Regions from separate parts of the Halomonas sp. ND22Bw genome, predicted to be linked through region 2. Evidence: riboswitches for the same ligand, from Rfam matches in the RefSeq annotation. Region 2 holds a riboswitch; the other holds the start of a gene.
What was found. Region 2 has a riboswitch for thiamine pyrophosphate ahead of thiC (phosphomethylpyrimidine synthase ThiC). Riboswitches for the same ligand answer to the same signal wherever they lie in the genome.
Positions count from the first base shown of each region.

Region 1: it holds a riboswitch for thiamine pyrophosphate, as region 2 does, so the genes downstream of both, thiM (hydroxyethylthiazole kinase) here and thiC (phosphomethylpyrimidine synthase ThiC) in region 2, are expected to answer to the same signal.

Region 1 is NZ_PXWD01000003.1:24,717-32,033, forward strand. It holds gene CVH10_RS05230 (response regulator transcription factor) at 34-729, shown strand; gene CVH10_RS05235 (ATP-binding protein) at 726-2,087, shown strand; gene CVH10_RS05240 (hypothetical protein) at 2,198-2,488, shown strand; TPP riboswitch at 2,537-2,639, shown strand; gene thiM (hydroxyethylthiazole kinase) at 2,672-3,490, shown strand; gene thiE (thiamine phosphate synthase) at 3,480-4,100, shown strand; gene CVH10_RS05255 (DMT family transporter) at 4,180-5,055, opposite strand; gene CVH10_RS05260 (serine hydrolase) at 5,147-6,556, opposite strand; gene CVH10_RS05265 (HD domain-containing phosphohydrolase) at 6,595-7,317, opposite strand, start outside.
Region 2 is NZ_PXWD01000005.1:171,874-179,190, reverse strand. It holds gene CVH10_RS09005 (heavy metal translocating P-type ATPase) at 1-618, shown strand, start outside; gene thiC (phosphomethylpyrimidine synthase ThiC) at 691-2,580, opposite strand; TPP riboswitch at 2,657-2,776, opposite strand; gene tenA (thiaminase II) at 2,970-3,638, opposite strand; TPP riboswitch at 3,729-3,889, opposite strand; gene mdoH (glucans biosynthesis glucosyltransferase MdoH) at 3,978-5,891, opposite strand; gene CVH10_RS08985 (glucan biosynthesis protein) at 5,878-7,317, opposite strand, start outside.

The sequences.
Region 1 (7,317 bases), on a different contig from region 2:
TCGGCATGACCGGAGCACCGACAAGGAAGGCCCATGCGCATACTGCTGGTGGAAGACGATCCCAGCCTGGCGTCGGGCATTCGCCTGGCGCTGAAACCCGAGCACTACACCGTCGACATCCTCGGCGACGGCATCGAGGCCCTCAACGCCCTGCGCGACGAGGAGCCCTTCGATGCCGTCATCCTCGACCTGGGCCTGCCCCGGCTCGACGGCATCGACCTGCTCACGCGGCTGCGCCGCGGCGGCCATCGCGTGCCGGTGCTGGTGCTGACCGCCCGCGACGGCATCGAGCAGCGCATCCAGGGCCTGGATGCCGGGGCCGACGACTACCTGACCAAACCCTTCGAGGTCGACGAGCTCAAGGCACGGCTGCGCGCCCTGCTGCGCCGCAGCCAGGGCCTGGTCAGCAGCGAGCTGCGCCACCGCGGCGTGGTGCTCGACCCGGAGAACCGCCGCGTCACCTACCAGGGCCAGCCGGTCACGCTGTCGCGCCGCGAGTTCACCCTGCTGCAGGAATTCCTCAGCCACCCCGGCCACGCCTTCACCCGCGACACCCTGGCCCGCCTGCTCTACGGCTGGGACGAGGACGTGGAGAGCAACGCCATCGAGGTCCACGTTCACCACCTGCGCAGGAAGCTGGCCCCGGAGCTGATCCGCACCCTGCGCGGCATCGGCTACATCATGGACAAGGCCCCGGCGGACGAGGCCCCCGGGAACAGGATCCCATGAGCTCCATCCGCCGCCGCACCCTGGGCATCGCGCTGCTGGTGGTCGCGCTGTGCATGCTGGCGATCGGCGTGACCAGCTATCGCGACGCCGCCCGCGAAGTGGCGGCGCTATTCGACGCCCGCCTGGCCCAGCAGGCCCGGCTGATGGAAGGCCTGGTGCGCACGCCGCTGCCCGAGGCCCGGCGCGAGGCGCTGCTGGCGAGCCTCGACGACGCCCTGCGCCGCAACACGCCGGGCACCGACGGCGGCCACCGCTACGAAGGCGAGGTGGCCTTCCAGGTCTGGCGCGACGAGCTGCTGCTGCTGCGCTCCGCCGGCGCGCCGACCGCGCCGTTCACCGAGCGTCGTGCCGGCTACGGCGACGCGACCCTGGACGGACGCGAGTGGCGCGTCTTCGTCCTCGGCGACGACGACCTGCGGGTGCTGGTCGGCGAGCGCGGCGACGTGCGCGGCGAGCTGGTCCGGGGCATCGCCCTGCGCACCCTGGTACCGGACCTCGTGGGCCTGCCGGCACTGGCGGTGCTGCTGTGGTGGGCGATCGGCTGGGGGCTGCGGCCGCTGTCACGGCTGGCCGCCCAGATCGAAGCCCGCGACCCCCAGCGCCTGAACCCGCTGCCCGACGACCCACTGCCCCGCGAGCTGGCCACCATCGTCGGCGCCCTCAACGGCCTGCTGGCGCGGATCCGCACCCTGCGGGCCCGCGAGAAACGCTTCATCGCCGATGCCGCCCACGAGCTGCGCACCCCGCTGACGGTGCTCGACCTGCACGCCCAGAACGCCCTGGCCACCGAGGATCCGGCGGATCGGCGCGAGGCGCTGACCCTGTTGCGCGACGGCCTGGCCCGCGCCACCCGGCTGGTCGGCCAGCTGCTGACCCTGGCACGCCTGGACCCGGAGCAGGAAGGCGCCCCGGATCAGCGCATCGACCTGCTGCACGAGGTGCGCGAGTCGCTGGCCGAGCTGATGCCGCTGGCCACCGACCACGACCAGAGCCTGCACCTGGAGGCCGACGAGGGGGCCGACTGGGCGCTGACCACCGAGCCCGGCGCCGTCACCACCCTGATCAAGAACCTGGTCGGCAACGCCATCCGTCACTCCCCCGCCGGCAGCCGCATCGACGTGGCACTGACGGCGGAAGAGCGAGCGCTGGTGCTGCGGGTGGACGACAGCGGGCCCGGCATCCCCGAGGACGGCCGCCAGCAGGCGCTGGCGCGCTTCCACCGCGGCGGTGCGGGGGCCGGGGCCGGCCTCGGGCTGTCCATCGTCGACCGTCTGGTACAGCGCCACGGCGGCCGCCTGACGCTGGGCGACGCCCCCGGTGGCGGGCTGCGCGTGAGCGTGCGGCTGCCCCGCGCCTGACACGGCATCGTCATGTCGCTCCCTTAGCGTTGGTGTAAGCCGACTTTAAGCCAACGCCGTTACGGTGGTGGGCTGGATCGCCCAACGACAACCGGAAAGGAGACATCGACATGCACGCCATGCCCCCGACCTCTCTCGACGCCGCCCTGCGCCGCCCCCTGTGGCTGGCCCTGGGCGGCGTGCTGCTGCTCGTCGTCGAATGGCTGATCAGCCCCTGGGGCGTGGGCAGCCTGCCACTGGCGCTGGTCGCCCTGGCCGCCGGCGCCGCCTTGCTGCTTCGCCCCCTGAACGCGGCGCTGCGCCTCGAACCCGAGGAGGAAGGCAACGGCATGACCGCCGATCTCCAGACCGTCTCCCAGGCCAGCCTGCTGACCCTGGCCGTGCTCCAGCTGGCCGCCTGAGGCGACGCCCGCCGGCTTTACATGCTCCGGGCGAAGAGGGATAGTGAGGCCCGACGACAGGGGCGCCGGGGCGATGATCCGCCGCGGCTGAGAGGCACCCTCACCACCTGACCCGGATAATGCCGGCGGAGGGAGTCGTGCCGGCTCCCTGCGCGGCCGCGCCTCCCGTCGCCAGGAGGCCCGATGCATTCCCTCGATCCCGCGCCGCATCTGGCGCGCGTGCGCCGCACCACCCCGCTGGTTCACAACATCACCAACCACGTGGCGATGAACTTCATGGCCAACGCGCTGCTGGCGCTGGGCGCCTCGCCCGCCATGGTCCACGCCCGCGAGGAAGCCGCCGAGTTCGCCGGCCTGGCCACCGCCCTGACGCTGAACATCGGCACCCTCTCGCCCCACTGGCTCGACGCCATGGACGCCGCCGCCCGCGCCGCCAATGACGCCGGCACGCCCTGGGTGCTCGACCCGGTGGCGGTGGGCGCCACCCGCTTTCGTCGCCAGGCCGGCGCCCGGCTGCTGGCGCTGGGGCCGACCGCGATCCGCGGCAACGCCTCGGAGATCTTGGCGCTGGCCCGACAGGGCGGCGGCGGGCGCGGCGTGGACAGCACCGACAGCGCCGACAGCGCCGAGCGCGCCGCCGTGGCGCTGGCCCGCGAGCATGCCACCGTGGTGGCGGTCACCGGCGAGGTCGACCTGGTCACCGACGGCCGACGCCTGGCGCGGGTCTCCGGCGGCCATGCGCTGATGCCTCGCGTCACCACCATGGGCTGCGCCCTGACCGGCGTGGTCGGCGCCTTCCTGGCCGGCGCCGAGGACCCGTTCGCGGCCACCGTGGCGGCGCTGACCGCCTACGCCGCGGCCGGGGAGCTCGCCGCCGAGACCGCCGCCGGCCCCGGCAGCTTCGCCGTGGCCTTCCTCGACGCCCTCTACGGCCTCGCCCCCGACACCCTCGCCACGCCGCTGGCCGACCGTATCCACCTGGAGCTCACCGATGCGCCTTGATCTGTCCCTCTACCTGGTCACCGACCCCGAGCTGTGCGCCGACCACGGCGTGGAGCAGACCGTGCGGGACGCGGTACGCGGCGGCGTCAGCCTCGTCCAGCTGCGCGACAAGCACGCCGCCGACGCCGAGCTGATCCCGCTGGCCCGGCGCCTGAAGGCCGCCCTGGCCGGCAGCGGCGTGCCGTTGATCATCAACGACCGCCTCGAGGTCGCGCTGGCCAGTCGGGCCGACGGCCTGCACATCGGCCAGGACGACGGCGAGGTCGCCGATGCCCGTGCCGCGCTGGGCCCGGACGCCATCCTCGGCCTCTCGGTGCAGACCCACGAACAGCTGGCACGGCTGGACGCCGGGCGCCTCGACTACCTGGGCCTCGGCCCGGTGTTCGCCACGGCCACCAAGCAGGACCATGCCGCGCCGCTGGGCTTCGGAGGCCTCGCCGCGCTGGCCGCCGCCAGCCCGCTGCCCACGGTGGCGATCGGCGGGCTCAAGGTCGAGCACGTCGAGGCGGTACGCCATGCCGGCGCCGATGGCCTGGCGGTGGTCTCGGCGATCTGTGGCACCCCGGACCCGGAGGCCGCCGCCCGCGCCTTCCCGCCCTTCCACCGCTGACGCCTGGACGGCCATCCCCGAACGCAGGCGGCCCCGCGCGAAAGAGCGCGGGGCCGCCGGGTCGCCGATGCGACCTGCGTCACAGGGAAGGCCGCCGGTTCAGCGCGACGCGCCGCTCCTGATAGGCGATGGCCAGGCCGCTGGCGATGATCAGGCTGCCGCCGGCGAACACCCAGGGATCCGGCATCTCGCCCCAGAAGCCCCAGCCCAGCAGGGTCGCCCACAGCAGCGCCGTGTAGTCGAAGGGCGCGGCGATGGCCGCCGGGGCGTAGCGAAAGGCCTGGGTGATCCCCACCATGGCGCCGACGCCGAGCACCCCGGCGGCCAGGAAGCCCAGCCAGTGCAGCGGCGCCGGCGTCTGCCACACCCAGGGCAGGGTCAGGGAGGCCGCCAGGCAGGGCACCAGGGTGGTATAGAAGACCATGGCCCACAGCTGCTCGCCCTCGCCGTAGCGGCGCGCCGTGATCATGGTCAGGGCATAGAACAGCGCCGCGGCGACCACCACCAGCATGGCGGGCTGGAAACCGGCCGCCCCGGGCCGCACCACCACCAGCACCCCGACGAAGCCGAGCAGCGTGGCCAGCCAGGTCGGACGGTCGACCCGCTCGCCGAGCAAGGGCACCGACAGCAGCGTCACGAACAGCGGCGCGGCGAAGGCGATCGCCGTGGCGGTGGCCAGCGGCAGCAGCACCAGCCCCCACATGAAGGTGATCATGGTGGCGGTGAAGATCAGGCCGCGCAGCAGGTGCACGCCCGGACGCCGCGTGCCGAGGGTGCGCAGGCCGCCGCTGAAGCGCGCGATCAGCACGATCAGCGGCAGCGACACCAGGGTGCGGAAGAAGATGATCTGCAGCGGCGAATGCACCGCGCCCAGCCACTTGGTGAGGGCATCGCCCAGGGCCAGGCACAGCACGCCGCCGCACATGAACAGGATGCCTTTCAGAGAGGGAGCCATGCAGCGCCTCCGTGCGCGCGTCGAGGGAGGGGAAACGACACCGCCCCGACGGCCTGACCGTCGGGGCGGTGAGAGGGGCCGGAACCGAGGGTCAGAGCGAGGCCTGGACCACCATGCAGTCCATGCCCTGGGACTGGAGACGCTGGCAGGCGCTGCGGGCCTGGCGCTCGCCCAGATCGACCAGCCGCGCCCGGTAGACGCCGGCTTGCGCCACCCAGGGCACGTCGACCCGGGCGTCATCCAGCTCCGCGGCCAGGCGGGCCGCGGCGCGGTCGGCCAGGCGACGAGCGTGATCGGCGTCGCTGAAGGCGCCGACCTGCACGCCCCAGCCGCCGGTCCGCTCGTCGCGGTCGATCAGCGCGGTCAGCGGATCCGCCTCCGCCGCACCGCCGACGGCCGCGTCGGCGCTCGGCGCCGAGGCCACGATCGCCTCGTCCGGCGAGGGGGCGGCGACCTCCTGCACCACCGGCCCCGGCGCGGCGGCGCGGCTCGGCTCGCTGGCCGCCGGCGTCGAGGCCGGCTCGGGCGCCCGGGCGGATACCGTCGCGGCCGGTGCCGGCGCCGCGCTGTCGAGGCTCGCCAGCATCTGTCCGGCCGGCGGCAGCGTGCGGCCCGGCAGCGGCATCAGCCGCTCGTCGGCGATCTCGGTGCGGGCCAGCCAGCCGTGACCGTCGGCCAGGGCGGCACGGGCGAAGCCGCGATTCAGCAGGTCGGCCATGTGTTCGTCGCGGGAGGCGGCGGTGAAACCGCCCATCACCACCGAGAGCATGCGCCGGCCGTCGTGTACCGCCGAGGTGGCGACGTTGAAGCCGGAGGCGCGGATGAAGCCGGTCTTGAGGCCGTCGGCGCCCGGGTAGTTGGCCAGCAGGCGATTGTGGCCGCGGTAGGTGTTGCCGCGCCAGGTGAAGTCCTGCAGCGAGAAGTAGTGGTAGTACTGGGGGAAATCGAGCATCAGCCGACGGGCCAGCACCGCCATGTCGCGGGCGGTGGTGACCTGGGCATCGTCCGGCAGGCCGGAGGCGTTGCGGAAGGTGGTGTGGCGCATGCCGAGCTCGCGGGCGCGCTCGGTCATCATCCGCGCGAAGTGGCGCTCGCTGCCGCCCAGCGCCTCGGCGACGACCACCGCCACGTCGTTGGCCGAGCGCACCACCAGCGACTCGATGGCGGTCTCCACCGGGATGCTGTCGCCCGGCTTGAGGTATAGCTTGGTGGCCGGCATGGCCGCCGCCGCCCGCGACACCGGCAGCGGCTGCCCCAGGCTCATGCTGCGCCCCTCGATGGCCTCGAACAGCATGTAGAGGGTCATCATCTTGGTCAACGAGGCCGGATAGCGCGGCGCATCGGCGTTCTCGGCGTAGAGGATCTCGTGGGAGTCGGCGTCGATGACGATGCCCGCATAGCGGGGATTCTCGGCCTGGGCGAGCGGTGCCAGCAGCACGCTGGCCATGACGAGGGCGGCGAGCAGACTCACTCGCCAGCCGGAAATCGGAGTCGGCAGCATCGGTGTTCCCCTGAAGAATGACGCGCTTTATGAGTGCATTATGACCCAGGGGCCTGCCCTGTACAGGGCGAAACGCGGCCCGAGGCGCCATTTCCACTTTTCATTGTCGGACATCCAGCCTCGTTCTTGAGCGCGTCGATGTCCACCTCGTCGATCTGCGCCGGCGCCAGGAAGCGCTCGGCGTAGTCGCGCCACACCCCGCTGTCGAGCAGCAGGGCGAAGACGTCGGGATCCAGGTGGCCGTCGCGGGCCATGGCGGCCAGGATCGACAGCGAGCGCGACAGCGTCAGACCCGGCTTGTAGGGCCGGTCGGCGGCGGTCAGCGCCTCGAACACGTCGGCCACCGCCATGATGCGCTCCTCGAGGCTGGCCTCGGCCAGCACCAGCCGACGCGGATAGCCTCGACCGTCCATGCGTTCGTGGTGGTTGCCGGCGATGGTCGGCACCCGCCGCAGATGGGCCGGCCAGGGCAGCGACTCGAGCATCATGATGGTCTGGACGATGTGCTCCTGGATGCGGAAACGCTCGACGTCGTTGAGCGTGCCGCGGGCCACCCGCAGGTTGTAGAGCTCGCCCTGGTCGCCGGCCACCTCGGGCGGCTGCATGGCGAAGCCCCAGCGGTTGCGCGGATCGTCCTCGGCCACCGGCGGCGGCGCAACGACCCAGTCGAGGCGGTCCCGGGGGCGATCGGCCAGCAGCCGCTCCTCCGCGGGGGGCGGGGCTTCGGGCTCGCGCGCCAGTCGTGCGGCCTCCTCCTCGGA
Region 2 (7,317 bases):
GACGGCGTGGCGCTGGGGGCCATCGCTCTGCGCGACGAGCCGCGGCCCGATGCCGAGGCCGGCGTGCAGGCGCTGTCGGCGCTGGGCGTGCGCTCGGTGATGCTGACCGGCGACAACGATCGCACCGCCGCGGCCATCGCCGGGCGCCTCGGGATCGAGCGTCGCGCCGGGCTTATGCCGGAGGGCAAGGTCGAGGCGATCCGTGAGCTCGCCGGCCATGAGCGGACGATGATGATCGGTGACGGCATCAACGACGCTCCGGCGCTGGCCAGCGCCCAGGTGGGCGTGGCCATGGGCTCGGGCACCGACGTGGCGCTGGAGACCGCCGACGGCGCGCTGCTGCGCAACCGGGTGGGCGACGCGGCGGCACTGATCCGGCTGGCGCGGGCGACCATGGCCAACATCCGCCAGAACATCGCCATCGCCCTGGGGCTGAAGGGGCTGTTCCTGGTCACCACCGTGCTCGGCATCACCGGGCTGTGGCTGGCGATCCTGGCCGACACCGGCGCCACCGTGCTGGTCACGCTCAACGCCCTGCGGCTGCTGCGCTTCGCGCCGGGCGATCGTGACTCGACGCAAGACGACGTGGCGGTTGCCGCCTCGCCCGCGGCAAGCTGAACCAGACTGGCGGCCTACAAGAACGCCGCGCCGGCTGATTGCCGGCGCGGCGTTCTGCATCCAGGCGCGAGGTCAGACCTCCTTGTACAGCTCGGCGCCCTCTTGGCGGAACTTCTCGGCCTGCTCCTCCATGCCCTTCATCACAGCGTCCTGGTCGCCGTCGAGGCCCTTGTCCTTGGCGTAGTCGCGGACCTCCTGGCTGATCTTCATCGAGCAGAACTTGGGCCCGCACATGGAGCAGAAGTGCGCCACCTTGGCCGAGTCCTTGGGCAGGGTCTCGTCGTGGTATTCCCGGGCGGTGTCCGGGTCGAGGCCCAGGTTGAACTGGTCCTCCCAGCGGAACTCGAAGCGCGCCTTCGACAGGGCATTGTCACGGCGCTGGGCGGCCGGGTGACCCTTCGCGAGATCAGCAGCATGCGCGGCGATCTTGTAGGTGATGATGCCGGTCTTGACGTCGTCCTTGTTGGGCAGGCCCAGGTGCTCCTTGGGCGTCACGTAGCAGAGCATGGCGCAGCCGTACCAGCCGATCATCGCCGCCCCGATGCCGGAGGTGATGTGGTCGTAGCCCGGCGCGATATCGGTGGTCAGCGGCCCGAGGGTGTAGAAGGGCGCCTCGTCGCACTCGCGGAGCTGCTTGTCCATGTTCTCCTTGATCAGGTGCATGGGCACGTGGCCGGGGCCCTCGATCATCACCTGGACGTCGTGCTCCCAGGCGATGCGGGTCAGCTCGCCGAGTGTCTCGAGCTCGGCGAACTGGGCCTCGTCGTTGGCGTCGGCCACCGAACCCGGGCGCAGGCCGTCGCCCAGCGAGAAGGCGACGTCGTAGCGCTTGCAGATCTCGCAGATCTCCTCGAAGTGCTCGTAGAGAAAGCTTTCGCGGTGGTGGTAGAGGCACCACTTGGCCATGATCGAGCCGCCGCGGGAGACGATGCCGGTGGTGCGTCTGGCGGTGAGCGGCACGTAGCGCAGCAGCACGCCGGCGTGGATGGTGAAGTAGTCGACGCCTTGCTCGGCCTGCTCGATCAGGGTGTCGCGGAACACCTCCCAGGTCAGGTCCTCGGCCACGCCGTTGACCTTCTCCAGCGCCTGGTAGATCGGCACGGTGCCGATCGGCACCGGGGCGTTGCGGATGATCCACTCGCGGGTCTCGTGGATGTTCTCCCCGGTGGACAGGTCCATGATGGTGTCGGCGCCCCAGCGGATGCCCCAGGTCATCTTGTCGACCTCGTCCTCGATGGACGAGGTGACCGCCGAGTTGCCGAGGTTGCCGTTGATCTTCACCAGGAAGTTGCGGCCGATGATCATCGGCTCGGATTCCGGGTGGTTGATGTTGTTGGGGATGATGGCGCGACCCGCGGCCACCTCGTCGCGCACGAACTCAGGCGTGATCTCCTCGGGCAGGCGGGCGCCGAAGGCCTCGCCCGGATGCTGGTGGCCGAGGAGGCGCTCGACCTCCTCGCTGCCCATCGTCTGACGCTTCTGGTTTTCCCGAATGGCGATGAATTCCATCTCGGGGGTGATGATGCCCTGGCGCGCATAGTGCAGCTGGGTGACGTTCTTCCCTGCCTTGGCCCGGCGGGGCGTGCGGGTCAGCTCGAAGCGCAGCGGGGCGAGCATCGGGTCGTTGGCGCGGCGCCGGCCGTACTCCGAGGTCGGGCCGTCGAGGAACTCGGTGTCGTCGCGGGCCTCGATCCAGGCGCGGCGCAGCTCGGGCAGGCCGCGGCGCAGGTCGATGTTGGCCTCGGGGTCGGTGTAGGGGCCGGAAGTGTCGTAGACCAGCAGTGGCGGGTTTTCTTCATCTGCGCCGGAGGTCTTGGTCGGCGACAGGCCGATCTCGCGGAAGGGCACGCGGATATCGGGTCGTGAGCCCTCGACGAAGACCTTGCGCGAGCCCGGCAGCGGGGCCACGGCGGCGTCGTCGACGCGGGCGCTCTCGTTGAGGAAATGGGCGGTCTTGCTCATGGTCGTGCTCCCTTGGCTTGAATGGTTCGTCAGGGAGGACCGTCGGGGAGGACAGGGGCGGCCGGCGCCGAGGCGCCGCCGCGTGTCGCTTGATCCCTACGCTGGTCCTAGCCAGTTCAGGTTCAACGGGATCCATGCTTGGGCGCCTCGCGCCGCATGATCTCAGCCGTCTTCAACGGCACCCCGTCAAGCGTGGTGTGCCCGCTGTGGTGGCGGGCCTTATTGCATCATGTTGTCTGTTTGGTCCGGGCTCGCCGCAGAGCCGGGGAAGGCCGAAGAGGAGGTCCTACGCCAGGGATGGCGTCGGTAGCGTACAGGGAAGTATTCACAGCGCCTCCTCGGAGGCCTTCCCCGGCGATTCCTGTCTCAACGGCCAGCTTGCCGCTAAATCAGTCCGCGCGATCCAGGCCCATCTGCCAGAAGTCGATCTCCAGCCGGGTGGCGTCGCGGAACAGTCGCGCCAGCTGGTCGAAGCGCGCCGGCGTCACCTCACTGAGCCGCGCGTCCAGCCAGGCGATCTCGGCGTGCATCGCCTGCTGGAACTCGTCGCCCTGATACATGGCGATCCAGGCGTCATAGGGGTTGGCGTCGCCGCGCACGGTGAACGGCTGGGCCTGAAGCCAGTTGGCGATCTCGCCGTAGCCCACCAGGCAGGGGGCCAGCGCCACGCGCAGGTCGAGCAGGTCGCCGCGGCTGCCGGCGTCGAGCACGAAGCGGGTGTAGGCCAGGGTGGCGCGGGCCTCGGGCAGCGCCGCCAGGTCGTCCTCGCCGATGCCCCAGTCGCGGCAGAAGCCGCGGTGCAGGTCCAGCTCGACGTCGAGGATGGTCTTCAGGCCGTCGAAGGCCTGGCGTAGCTCGTCCAGGTCGCGGCTCTTGTAGGCGGCCAGGGCGTAGGCGCGGGCGAAGTGGATCAGGAACAGGTAGTCCTGCTGCAGGTAGTGGCGGAAGGAGTCCGCCTCGAGCGTGCCGGCGCCCAGGGCGCGGACGAAGTCGTGCTCGGTGTAGGCGCGCCAGTCGGCCTGGCAGGCGGCGGTGAGATCACTGAAGCGACGGCCCATCTTGCCTCCGATTCCGATGAGAGCGGATGCCGGGGGGGCGCACGGGCGTAGCGGAAGCGGGAAGGGAGAGCCGGGGCACAAGGAGGGCGCGCCGGCCCGCCGCCTGATTCCCTACGCCGGTTCACGTGCGGCGCGTGCCACACCCACCCGGATCAGGTTCCACGGGACCAGCGCTGGGTTCTGTCTCGAACGTCGTCGAGCGTGAACCTGCGCCATCTCAGCCGGTTCCACCGGCACCCCGTCAAGCGAATGGGCCGAGTCTAGCAGCTTGGCGGGCGACGAACACCCCTCTCATCCCCCTTGTCATCACTCCTGTCGTCATCCCGGACGCCGCGACGATCACTTGCCCTGGACGGCGCTCGCCTCGGCGCTCGACGTCCGCGCCCAGTCGCCGCCGAAGGACTGGATCGGCATCTCGCAGGGCCGCTCGGCCGGCGGTGCGGCGGGATCGCCGGCCGCCTCGAGATCCAGCGGCGCCGGCTCGGCCTCGAGCACCGCCGGCGGGGCGGTCTCGCCGGGCACCAGCAGCAGGCCGCGCCGGCGCAGGCCATGCCCGATCGTCAGGCTGCTGCTCCAGCGCACCAGCGGCGCGGCTAGCATCAGCCCTAGCCATACCGGCGTCAGCCACCAGAAGAAGGTCGGCGTGGCCCACCAGGTCACGCCCGCCCAGCAGAGGCCGACCAGGCTGCCCGGCCAGGTGTGACGCAGCGCCTCGCGCCAGGGCAGGGCGCGCCCCTCGCGCGACTGCGGGTTCCAGGCCACGGTGAGGCCGCTGAAGACCTCGATCACGAAGCGGCTGTGGAAGACCATCATCAGCGGCGCGATCAGCATCGCGAACAGCGCCTCCAGCAGGGCGCTGGCGACCAGCCTGCCGCGCCCGCCGTAGCGGGACGGCGCTCGGCACAGGGCCAGCACTACGCCCAGCAGCTTGGGCGTCAGCAGCATCGCCAGGGTGCCGCCGAGCAGCGGCATGATCAGGTTGGGTGGGGCGATCGGCCAGTCCGGGAACAGCTGGGCGTCGGAGGTGAAGAAGTTGGGCGCGATCAGGGCGCGCAGCAGGGCATCGGCGGTGCTGACCGCGAGGATCGCCAGCCAGATCAGCGACGACAGGTAGGCCAGAGCGCCGCACAGGAAGTGCACCCGGCTGACCATGTGCAGGCCGCCGGCGCCCAGCAGGCGCAGGTGCTGCAGGTTGCCCTGGACCCAGCGGCGGTCGCGCTTGGCGTAGTCGAGGATATGGCTCGGCATCTCCTCGAAGCTGCCGCCGAGGTCGGTGCGCATGCGCACCTCCCAGCCGGCGCGCCGCAGCAGCGCGGCCTCGACGAAGTCGTGGCTGAGGATGTCGCCGCCCAGCGGTGGGCGTCCGGGCAGCTCGGGCAGGCCGGCATGCCGGATGAAGGGCGCCACGCGCAGGATGGCGTTGTGGCCGAAGTAGTTGGCGGCGTCGGACTGCCAGAAGCTCAGCCCGGCGGCCAGCATCGGCGAGTAGACCGCCGCCGCGAACTGGTTGGCGCGCCCGAAGAGGCTGTCCTGGCGCACGGGAATCGGCACCGTCTGCAGCAGCCCGAGGCGCGGATTGGCCTCCATCTGGGCGATCAGCTCATGCACGGTATCGCCGCTCATCACGCTGTCGGCGTCGAGCACCAGCATGAAGTCGTAGCGCTGCCCCCAGCGTTGGCAGAAGTCGCCGAGGTTGCCGGCCTTGCGGCCGGCGTTGCTGTCGCGATGGCGGTAGTGCAGCCGGCAATGGCCGGACAGCCGCCGCTGCAGCGCCGCCATGACGGCCTTCTCCTCGGCCACCACGGCCTCGTCGGTGCTGTCGCTGAGCACGAAGGCCTCGATGTGCCGGCGCTCGGTGATCGGCGGCAGGTCCCGGCAGGTCGCCTCCAGACCCGCGGCGACCCGCTCGACGTCCTCGTTGTGGATCGGCATCACCAGGGCGGTGCGCGAGCGGGCGTCGTCGGGCGGCCGGGGCGAGCCGGCCAGGGCCAGGCTCAGCGGGTCGCGGCCGGCGAGGCTCAGGACGAAGCCGATCAGGCCGCTCCAGAAGGCCACGGCGATCCAGCCGAAGGTCACCGCGAACAGCGCCAGGACCGCCAGCTCCAGCGGGGTCAGGCCGCCGACGTGGAGGATGCGGAACATGGTCCACACGCCCAGGGCGGTGGTGGCGGCGATCAGCAGGGCGACGGCCCAGCGGCGGGTGCGGCGCCAGGGAATGGGCGCCGCGGCGTTGCGGGAATCAGCGGCGCTCATCGGGATACCAGACATAGTTCCAGGTTTCTGTCAGCGGCTCGCCGTGCAGGGTCAGGGCCAGGCGCATGTCGGCCGGTGTGCCGTCTTCCGGCGCGAGCCGGAAGCTGGCGCGCCAGGTGTCGTCGGGCAGGCGCTGGACGCGGGGTTCGATCAGCTCGCCGCTGGAGGTGGTCAGGCGCGGCTCCACCGTCTGGTCGGCCTCGAGGCCGTCGAGGGTGGGCCCCTGGAAGTCGACGATGAAGACGCGCTGGCTGGCGGGCGGCGGATCGTCCTGCCCCGGCGTGGCGCCCCAGCCCTGGCGCGAGCGCAGCACATGGGCGAGTCGCTGATCCGGCGGCGTGGCGCCGAGGGTGCTCAGCCGGTAGCGGAAGGTCCGCGACTGCCCGGCCTCGAGCGGTTGCTCGGGGATCCAGTAGGCGGTGATGTTGTCGTTGGCCTCGCTGTCGGAGGGGATCTCGACCAGCTCGACGCGGCCCTGGCCCCAGTCGCCCAGCGGCGTGACCCATTCGCTGGGGCGCGTCTCGTAGCGGGCCTCGGCGTCCAGGTAGGCCTCGAACCGGCGCGGCCGCTGGATCAGCCCGAAGCCCCGGGGCGAGGTGTCCTGCAGGCTCGACAGATGCAGCGTCTCGGGATTGCTCAGTGGGCGCCAGATGCGCTCGCCGTCGCCGGTCTGCATGGCCAGGCCGCTGGAGTCGTGTACCCGCGGGCGATAGTCGTCCGCCGGGTAGTCGCCGAGCCCGCCGTGCATGTACATGCTGGTCAGCGGCGCGATGCCGAGCTTGGCCACGACCTCGCGGGCGAACAGCCGCGCCTCGGTCTCGACCGTGGTCGGCTCGCCGGGAGCGATCTCGAAGCGGTAGGCGCCGGAGAGCGACGGGCTGTCGAGCAGGGCGTAGACCGTCAGATGCGTGTCCTCGGGGCCGGGCTCGACCAGCCAGAACTCGCGAAAGGCGGGGAACTCCTCGCCGCGGGGCGCGCCGGTGTCGATGGCCAGCCCGCGGCTCGAGAGGCCATAGCCCTGATCGCGGCCGATCATGCGGAAATAGGAGGCGCCGAGAAACACCATGAACTCGTCGCGATAGTCGCCGCTGTTCAGCGGGTAGTGCAGGCGGAAGCCGGCGTAGCCGAGATCGCCGAGGGCCTCGGCGTCGAGATCGGCCAGCCCGGCGGCCTCGTCGTCGTAGCGGAAGCGCGATGGGTCGAAGGGCAGCGGGCTGACCTCGCCGTCCTCGTCGACCAGGTTGAGCACGACCGGCTGGTCGTAGAGGAAGCCGGGATGGAACAGCTGGACCTCGAACAGGCCGTCGTCGTGCCAGACGGCGCGGTCGGGGCGGAAGCGGATCTGGCGATAGGCGTCGTAGTCGAGCTCGGTCAGCGCCGGCGGCAGGTCGGCGTCCGGTGCCTCATAGGGCGCGTCGGCCAGGCG